One region of the Photobacterium satsumensis genome, then DNA from elsewhere that is predicted to be linked to it. Evidence: riboswitches for the same ligand, from Rfam matches in the RefSeq annotation. Region 1 holds a riboswitch; each other region holds the start of a gene.

What was found. A riboswitch is a leader RNA that binds a small molecule or an ion and turns the genes downstream of it on or off. The one in region 1 is predicted to bind thiamine pyrophosphate.
Region 2: it holds a riboswitch for thiamine pyrophosphate, as region 1 does, so the genes downstream of both, thiD (bifunctional hydroxymethylpyrimidine kinase/phosphomethylpyrimidine kinase) here and thiC (phosphomethylpyrimidine synthase ThiC) in region 1, are expected to answer to the same signal.
Region 3: it holds a riboswitch for thiamine pyrophosphate, as region 1 does, so the genes downstream of both, thiB (thiamine ABC transporter substrate binding subunit) here and thiC (phosphomethylpyrimidine synthase ThiC) in region 1, are expected to answer to the same signal.

What each region holds. Positions count from the first base shown of each region.
Region 1 covers NZ_JAKJSK010000011.1:208,053-211,304, forward strand. The annotation lists gene thiC (phosphomethylpyrimidine synthase ThiC) at 1-1,827, opposite strand, end outside; TPP riboswitch at 1,946-2,043, opposite strand; gene L4D79_RS22275 (voltage-gated chloride channel family protein) at 2,154-3,252, opposite strand, start outside.
Region 2 covers NZ_JAKJSK010000006.1:952,318-955,569, forward strand. The annotation lists gene L4D79_RS04520 (hypothetical protein) at 1-320, opposite strand, end outside; gene L4D79_RS04525 (PhnA domain-containing protein) at 574-1,146, shown strand; TPP riboswitch at 1,342-1,438, shown strand; gene thiD (bifunctional hydroxymethylpyrimidine kinase/phosphomethylpyrimidine kinase) at 1,498-2,325, shown strand; gene L4D79_RS04535 (ABC transporter ATP-binding protein) at 2,346-3,116, shown strand; partial or broken gene L4D79_RS04540 (ABC transporter permease) at 3,220-3,252, shown strand, end outside.
Region 3 covers NZ_JAKJSK010000016.1:46,991-50,242, reverse strand. The annotation lists gene leuD (3-isopropylmalate dehydratase small subunit) at 1-581, shown strand, start outside; gene L4D79_RS25630 (DUF547 domain-containing protein) at 736-1,518, shown strand; TPP riboswitch at 1,639-1,759, shown strand; gene thiB (thiamine ABC transporter substrate binding subunit) at 1,871-2,851, shown strand; gene thiP (thiamine/thiamine pyrophosphate ABC transporter permease ThiP) at 2,889-3,252, shown strand, end outside.

The DNA.
Region 1 (3,252 bases):
CTTCACCGCTAAATCGCCGTCTTTCTCTAGCCCTTTTGCATAGTCACGGACTTCTTGTGAGATCTTCATCGAGCAGAATTTCGGTCCGCACATCGAACAAAAATGCGCGATTTTGCCGGACTCCTGAGGGAGTGTTTCATCATGGTAGGCTCGAGCCGTTTCAGGATCTAAAGCCAGATTAAATTGATCCTCCCAGCGGAACTCAAAGCGTGCCTTCGACAAGGCGTTATCGCGAACCTGAGCGCCGGGGTGGCCTTTTGCTAAGTCTGCCGCATGGGCACACAGCTTGTACGTGATCAGCCCCACCTTTACATCTTCTTTATTCGGCAGGCCCAAGTGTTCTTTCGGGGTGACGTAGCACAGCATGGCACAGCCATACCAGCCGATCATGGCGGCACCGATGCCAGAGGTAATATGGTCATAGCCCGGCGCGATATCGGTCGTCAACGGCCCCAAGGTATAAAATGGCGCTTCATCGCAGTGCTTGAGCTGCTCTTCCATGTTCTCTTTGATCATGTGCATCGGTACATGCCCCGGGCCTTCAATCATCACCTGGACATCGTATTCCCATGCAATCTTGGTTAGCTCACCCAGTGTACGCAGCTCACTAAACTGCGCCTCATCATTGGCATCAGCCACCGAGCCCGGGCGCAGGCCATCCCCCAATGACAGGGCAATGTCGTACTGGGCACAGATTTCGCAAATCTCTCGGAAGTGCTGGTACAGGAAGCTTTCCTGATGATGGGCCAAACACCATTTGGCCATGATTGAACCACCGCGCGAGACAATACCCGTGACCCTTTTGGCTGTCATCGGGACATAGCGCAGCAAGACGCCGGCATGAATTGTAAAGTAGTCGACCCCCTGCTCGGCTTGTTCCAGCAAGGTATCGCGGAATACGTCCCAATTTAGGTTCTCGGCAATACCATTGACCTTTTCCAGCGCCTGATACATAGGCACAGTACCAATCGGGACAGGGCTGTTGCGGATGATCCACTCACGGGTTTCATGAATATTTCGCCCGGTAGAAAGATCCATTACCGTATCGCCTCCCCAACGGGTCGACCACACTAGTTTCTCAACCTCTTCTTCAATTGAAGAGCTGACCGACGAGTTACCGATATTGGCATTGACCTTGACCAGAAAGTTTCGGCCAATAATCATCGGCTCAGATTCGGGGTGATTGATATTACAAGGGATGATAGCCCGGCCTTCAGCAACTTCACGGCGGACAAATTCGGGGGTAATTTCTTCAGGAAGGTTTGCACCAAAGGCCATACCCGGATGCTGTTGGTTGAGCACCTCATCTCGATATGTTGCCCGCCCCATATTTTCACGGATCGCGATATATTCCATTTCGGGCGTGATGATCCCCTGACGGGCATAGTGCAATTGGGTGACATTAGCACCTGTTTTGGCGCGCCGGATACGAGACTGTTGCTCAAACCGTAGCTCATCAAGTGTGTCATCGGCCAAACGGTCTTTGGAGTATTGCGAGCTTAGCTCATCAAGATGCTCGGTATCACCCCGCTCCTCAATCCATGCTTCACGCAGTTTTGGCAGGCCAGCATAGATATCAGCGGGTTGCTCAGGATCGGTATAAAAGCCAGAAGTGTCATAGACACGTATCGACTCATTGGGCTCAAAAACAGGATCATCTTTGCTCCCACCAACCAAGCTGTCGGCCAGGGCAATTTCACGCATTGGCACCCGGATATCTTCGCGGCTACCGGTGACATAGACTTTCCGGGAGTTCGGGTAAGCCTGGGTGGTCAGTGAATCGATAAATTGTTTCGCTTCCAGTCTCGCTTGTTTGCGATTCGACATAGCAATTTCCTTTTTAGTCCATAAAGGGGAAAGTGCTTGGCGGATAGGTGCGTAAACAAGAGGCTATACGTAGGGTGTATAGTTTCGTCTGATACTGCCACTGTGAATACAGCGATGCAGAAGAGTCTCTCTTGTTCCCTTCGCAGGTATTAGCCTGATCAGGTTCTACGGATCCCGCAATGCGGTCTCAGCCAAATGGCACTCCGACAAGTTGAACTAGCAGTATATGAAAGGGGTTCTGCCTCGGCAAGGCAGAACCCACAGTTTTAATACTTATTTGGCAAAAACATTGCTACCTTTGCATAACACGCCGCCTCCAAACAAAATTATTTGAAGCGCTTCACAAGTGACTTAAGCAATGAGGAATGGGTTTCTCTCAGCTCACCGAGCTTATGGGTGATCTTCGGCGCACCATCCAAGTCAAGCAGCTTAGGTACCGCCACTCGCTGTGATGAATAAATCCCGGTGTGGCCACTGAAGAAATAAGCGGTATAGCAAGCAATGGCGAAATACAACATGTGCTCAGCCCCAAATAGCTCAACACCCATAATGGTACAAGCCAGTGGTGTATTGGTCGCTGCGGCAAACACTGCCAAGAAGCCAAGGGCGGCAAATAAATCAACCGGCGCACCCAGCACCCAAGCCATGGTATTACCCAACGTCGCTCCGACGAAGAACAAAGGCGTAACTTCTCCGCCCTTATAACCAGCAGCAAGGGTGATAGCCGTTAACAACAATTTGAGTAGCCAGCTATACCACTCGGCGCCTCCATCCTGGAAGGCACTTAAAATACTGACGCCACCTTCCCGGCTCGAATACACACCCAAGCCAATATAATCATAGTTGCCGATCAGCTGAACAGCACCAATGACGATCAAACCACCGACAACCACAATCAGGTATGGGTTTTTCAGGGTCGCCTTAAAGATATCTTTGAAGGCATGGGTTAGCTCACCGAATAAATACCCCGCCAATCCAAATGCAACCGCAGCGACCACAATCTTGGCGATCATCCACAAGTCCACTTTGACCGCATGTTCAAATAAGGTGATGGTTTCAAGGAAATCGATGCGGTAATGAGTATGGTGCACGCCCCAGGCCGAGCAAACCACATCTGCCAATATTGCAGCGAACAAGGCCGGAATGATTGCATCGTAACGCAAGCGGCCTATAGCCAATACTTCAAGGGCAAAGATAGCGCCAGTCAACGGGGTGCCGAATACGGCACCAAAGCCAGCGGCTACACCTGCAATCAGAATAAGCCGAGTGTCAGACTCATTTAGCTTAAATTTACGTGCTAGCCAATGGGTCGATGCCCCACCGATTTGCACAGCCGTCCCTTCACGGCCTGCAGAGCCACCGAACAGGTGGGTGATCACTGTGGTAATCAATACCAAAGGTGCCATGCGAGCTGGAATACCGGCA
Region 2 (3,252 bases), on a different contig from region 1:
ACACAAACCGTATCACTTCCGGCTCCAAAGCAGACATCACCAGTGGTATCGATTACACCGCAATCCGTATCTTCAATATCGATTCCAAGTGACCCCAGTTTGTTATCCAGTTCGGCCTCTGAGCCTGCCGGAAGCTCATCAGGCAACGTAATCGGGTACTGACTTTCAATGCTATCAATACTTGTATAGCCTTGTGCTCCCTCAATTTCGGCGCCTGTAACAGAAAATACCTCGGCGTTGCCAGACACTGTATTGACAACGTCTTCATCGTCACAGCCAATAAGTACTAAAGATGAAAGTAAAAAAAGTGCCTTTTTCATAAATTATCCTATTTTCTTTCTATAACGACTTGAACCAGCACTTTGATCTTAGTCCCAAACCAACATAACCTCATACAAATTTGTTGCATTTTTTTTACTTAAAAATTGATTCAGCACGTTTTTTGAACGTAAGTAAATGAGAGTATTGTGATCATGATCTTGATTCCTTTCCTTCTCAGAATTAAATGGCATAATAAACAGAATAGTTACCTGTATGGTAGCTAACACCATTACACTTCCTTGGAATATTCCTATGAGCATTGAATCAATCGTTAAAGAGCGCTCTGGCGCTAAATGTGAACTGTGTAGTTCAGAAGACAACCTGAGCGTTTATGAAGTACCTGCGTCTCCTGATCAAACAGCAGGTAGCTGTGTGATGGTATGTGGCACTTGCCGTACAGAAATCGAAGACGCTGAAACCCTGGACCAAAACCACTGGCGTTGTCTAAACGACAGCATGTGGAGCCAAGAACCAGCTGTTCAGGTTATGGCTTATCGTTTGCTTAAGCGTCTTTCTTCTGAAACTTGGGCACAGGATTTGCTCGATATGCTGTACATGGAAGAAGACATGATTGAATGGGCAGAGAAAGGCATTGCACTCGCTGAGCTTGACGCGATAAAAACGATTGACGTAAACGGCACTCCCCTACAAGCTGGTGACAATGTAACTATTATCAAAGACCTGCCAGTAAAAGGCTCAAACCTTGTGATCAAACAAGGTACCGCTGTACGTGGTATCCGCCTAACTGACAACCCATTGCACGTTTCAGGTAAAGCAGCGGGTACAAACATGGTTATTATCGCGGCTTACTGCAAAAAGATGTAATTAAACAGGCAGCCATTTTATGGCTGCCTGTTATTCCCTTTCTGTATTTTTCTTCATCCATCACCTCATTTTATTCCTAACATGTTTGCCCTATAGGAAAAAACATGTTTAGATTAGCCTCATCTTCAGGCATTTAAGCCAGAAAACAGATTTAATAAGGCCAATACATTTCTTTGGTCCTTTAAGCAAAATTTTGTCCGTTAGTCGGGGAGCCGAGCGCTGAGACCACGTAGTGGGACCCGTTGAACCTGATCCATTTAATAATGGCGTAGGGAACTAGCTGCACTGCCCCTTTTCGACCCCTTTCTGGTTCGACGGCATTGGCTACCTTACGTCTTAATAGAGGTAACTATGTCAATTCCATCAAACACCCCGATCACCCTTACGATTGCTGGTTCAGACAGCGGTGGCGGCGCTGGCATTCAGGCCGACATTAAAGCTATTTCCGCTACTGGCGGCTATGCCTGTTCGGTCATCACAGCCTTAACGGCGCAAAATACGCAAGGTGTGACCGGCATTCTTGGTATTGATCCTGCCTTTGTCGAACAACAACTGGATGCCGTATTTTCAGATCTTGACGTTAAAGCAGTCAAAATTGGTATGCTGAGTGATGCCAATATCATCCGCATGGTGGCAAAAAAGCTGCGCCAATACCAACCTAAGTTCTTGGTTATCGACCCGGTAATGGTGGCAACGAGTGGCGATCTTCTACTGGAGCAAGAGGCTATCTCGACGCTAAAATCAGAATTGCTGCCCCTTGCCGATGTGATCACCCCTAACCTACCGGAAGCCGCAGCACTTATTGGTGCAACTCTACCTGAAACTGAACAGCAAATGTCTGACATGATTTCAGCGTTGCGTGCCATTGGTGCCCGCTCAACCCTTCTCAAAGGTGGCCATCTAGAAAAAGACGCCTTCAGTACCGACCTGCTCATCCTCGAGAATGACGTTATCCGCATGAGCACACCACGTATAGCAACTCGCAATACCCACGGTACAGGGTGCACGCTCTCTGCGGCTACAGCTTCCTTCCTTGCCCAGGAATACCCTCTAGAACAAGCGGTTCGACATGCTAAAAGCTATATCACCAAGGCTATCGATCATGCGGATGAGTTACAAATTGGCTCAGGGCACGGTCCGGTAAATCATTTCTTTTCCGGCCATTTTAAACCTGAATAAGCATGGAAGCTGTCAACAAAATGAACAACACTCTTGCCGCTGACAAAGCAGTAGGGATGGCCGTCAATATCGATCAACTAACGCTTCGATATAATGATGCTGTACACCCGCTGTTCAAACACCTCGATGTTACATTGCCAGCAGGAAAATGGACCTGTTTGCTTGGTAAAAGTGGCTGCGGTAAAACCACCCTGCTTCGTCACCTTGCCGGTTTACTTGAAGATAATGTGGATTGGGCTGGCAGTATCACTACCAGCAATGCATTACCACTTGGTGGCAATCTTGCCTACATGGCACAGCAAGACCTGCTGTTGCCATGGCTAAATGTCATCGACAATGTGTGCTTGAGTGCTCGCTTTGGTTCTTCCCAAAAAACCGATAAGCAAAAGGCAATGGCAATGCTCGACGCAGTTGGGCTTGCAGATAAGTCAAATGCTATGCCAAACCAGCTTTCTGGTGGCATGCGTCAGCGTGTGGCTCTTGCTCGTACCTTAATGCAAGACAAACCCTTGGTGCTGATGGATGAGCCTTTCTCTGCACTCGATGCTGTCACACGCCATAAATTACAGTCATTGTCTGCAACCCTACTTGCAGATAAAACAGTCTTGTTGATCACCCATGATCCCCAAGAGGCACTGCGCCTTGGCCACCACATTTACATGATGGCTGGCTTTCCAGCATCAATTAAGCCATTACCTGTACCATTAAGTATCCCGCCTCGGCAATTTGATGGTGAGCTCGCGGCCCTCCAGCAAGGGATTATCAACGAACTGGAGAATGACTATGTCTGATCAATCCATGTCGTCAAAATTGAGCAATCCTTTGCTGGAACAGCAAGCGGCCAATCAGCAAGCAAACAAAGGCAGTAAGTCATTAGTCTCGCAACATGTAGTACGCTTCATGATCAGCGTCGCTATCATCATGGGG
Region 3 (3,252 bases), on a different contig from region 1:
CCGGATTGGTCGTTCCATTGGATGCAGCCAACGTCGATACCGATGCCATTATCCCTAAGCAGTTTTTGCAAAAGGTCACCCGTACCGGTTTCGGCAAGCACCTGTTCCATGACTGGCGCTTCCTTGACGATGCCGGCGAGCAGCCAAACCCAGAATTCATCATGAATGCCCCGCGCTACCAAGGCGCCAGCATCTTGCTGGCTCGTGAAAACTTCGGTTGTGGCTCGTCCCGCGAGCACGCACCATGGGCACTGGCCGATTACGGTATTCAGGTGATGATTGCGCCAAGTTTTGCCGATATCTTCTACGGCAACTCCATCAACAACCAGATGGTGCCGGTTCGCCTGACCGAGCAGGAAGTCGATGAAATCTTCCAGTACGTCGAAGCGAATGAAGGTGCTGAAGTCACCGTTGATCTGGAAGCGATGCAGGTGACTGCCAACGGCAAGCAGTACGGGTTTGAAATCGACGAGTTCCGTCGTCACTGCCTGCTAAACGGCCTTGATAATATCGGCCTGACCTTGCAGCACGAAGACAAAATTGCCGAGTACGAAAATAAGATCCCTGCTTTCTTGGCGTAACGTCATTACTGTTTTTGCTAAATACAGATAACATTAACGCCCCAGTTCACTATGACTGGGGCGTTTTTCTGTCTTTTATGCAATAAACCGAGCCACCAGCAGGTCGTCTAAGCTAAACCCTGTCGTCTCTTGGGACCAAGATTAAGGATGTTCTATGCGCTTTTTTGTCAGCCTGTTGTTTCTCTTGCTATCGGCCAGTACTTTTGCGGCCCCCAAGGCCGATCTCTGGCCCTATTGGCAGCAATACGCCACCAGCGACTCACAAACCGTTGATCACAGCCGCTGGCAACGGGTGCTCGATAAATACCTTGTTGTCCAGCCCAACCAAACCTTATTCCGCTACGGCCGGGTGACTGACAGTGACAAATACGAGCTGGACCGCTACCTGCGCGATCTCACCAAGCGAGATCCGCACCAACTGAGCCGCAACGAGCAATTTGCCTACTGGGTTAACCTCTATAACGCCCAAACGGTCAAGCTGATCCTCGATAGCTACCCCGTCTCTTCCATCACCAAACTGGGCGGTTTCTTCAGTTTTGGCCCATGGGATGAGCAAGTACTAACTATCAATGGCAAGACGCTCTCCCTCAATGATATCGAGCACCGCATATTGCGCCCGATCTGGCAGGACCCGCGTATCCACTATGTGGTCAACTGCGCCAGCCTAGGCTGCCCAGATCTCCAGCCAGAAGCATTCACTGCCACCAATAACGAGCGTCTGCTGGAGAAATCTGCCACCCGCTTTATCAACAGCGGTAAAGGTGTCAACCCGAAAAGCGGCAAAACCACACTTTCTTCGATTTATGACTGGTATGGCAGTGACTTTGGTAACCAATCCCAACTACAAAAGCACATCAACCAGTACCGGCACGGAAAGCCAATCACCCTCAATAACGTCAGTTATGATTACAACTGGTCACTTAATGACGCTCAGTAGTCAAACCCACTCTCTGGAGCCAACGAACACACCTGGCGGCACGCCGCCAATCCGATATCAGGATTAGCATAAAAGAGCGTTGCTGCTGGCAACCCGTACCTTGGCACATTACAATAACAGGCGTTCTCATTGGGGAGCGCCGCTTGCCTTGGTCATACTGCAAGCCGCTGAGATTGCTCCGGCAAAACCCACAGAACCTGATCCAGTTAATGCTGGCGTAGGAATTGAGTTCGATACGGTATGCCTTGTTATCCCGCCGGGCAGGCATGATGCCAGCCTTCTACTCAACCCTGTGCCGCTCTCATACGATTATTTTTCCTCTTGCCGGACGCAAGAGTATCAGGAGCGCATAGTGAAAAAATTACTTCCCCTTCTAACCTTGGCTGCCGCTCCGGCATTGGCCGCGGACAATACCCTTACGGTTTACACCTACAGCTCATTCGCCTCTGACTGGGGACCGGGGCCGGCGATCGAAAAAGCCTTTGAGGCACAGTGCGAGTGTAATTTGGAATTTGTCGCCCTGGATGACGGGGTGTCGATCCTCAACCGTGTCCGCCTTGAAGGCAAACGCACCAAAGCCGATGTATTGCTTGGCCTTGATAACAACCTGATTGCCGAAGCCAAGAAAACAGGGCTGCTGGCTGAACACCAAGTTGATACTAGCGAACTAGCCCTACCAAACGGATGGAATGACACCACCTTTGTTCCCTATGATTACGGCTACTTCGCCTTTGTCTATGACAGCAGCAAACTGGCGAACCCGCCCAAGAGTTTGGATGAGCTGGTCAACCGTGATGATTTAAGCATCATCTACCAAGATCCACGCACCTCGACCCCGGGCCAGGGCCTGATGCTGTGGATGAAATCGATATATGGCGATAAAGCCGCTGACGCTTGGCAGCAACTGGCACAGAAAACAGTCACGGTCACCAAAGGCTGGTCTGAAGCCTATAGCATGTTCCTCAAGGGCGAGTCCGATATGGTGCTCTCCTACACCACCTCTCCGGCCTATCACCTAATTGCCGAGCAGGATGACAAATACAAAGCCGCCGATTTCAGTGAGGGGCATTACATGCAGGTGGAAGTCGCCGCCAAGCTGAAAAGCAGCCCCAACCAAGCGCTGGCCGATCAGTTCCTGGCCTTTATCCTGACGCCAGAGTTCCAATCCGTGATCCCGACGGGTAACTGGATGTACCCGGTGACGAGTGTCGCACAGCCCGCTGAATTCAAAGCGCTAACCCTACCCGCTAAGGCGTTGGAGTTTTCAGCCCAAGACGTTGCGAAGCAGCGCAGAAGCTGGGTACGCGAGTGGCAACAAGCACTGACCAAGTAGCAGGCACTCACTTTTGAACACACGTACCACCCAACTGATGCCCGGTCTCATGACTGCCGGGCTCATTCTCTTTCTCGTGATCGGAGCCCTTGGCGCCTTGATCAATGAGGCCAGTGATCTCGATATTGCCTCGCTATGGCATGATCCGTATCTGCGGCATATTACCGGTTTCTCCTTCACTCAAGCCCTGCTCTCGACACTGCTGAGTACCCTGCCGGCGATTCCCGTTGCCTATGCCCTGTCGCGCCGGCAATTCCCCGGCAAAGCTCTACTGATGCGGATCTTTGCCATGACCTTGGTACTGCCGGTATTGGTCGCGGTCTTCGGCCTGTTGGCGATATACGGCAACAATGGGTTACTGGCTAGTGTCTTGGCTCAGCTCGGGTGGCAGAAGAGCTTCT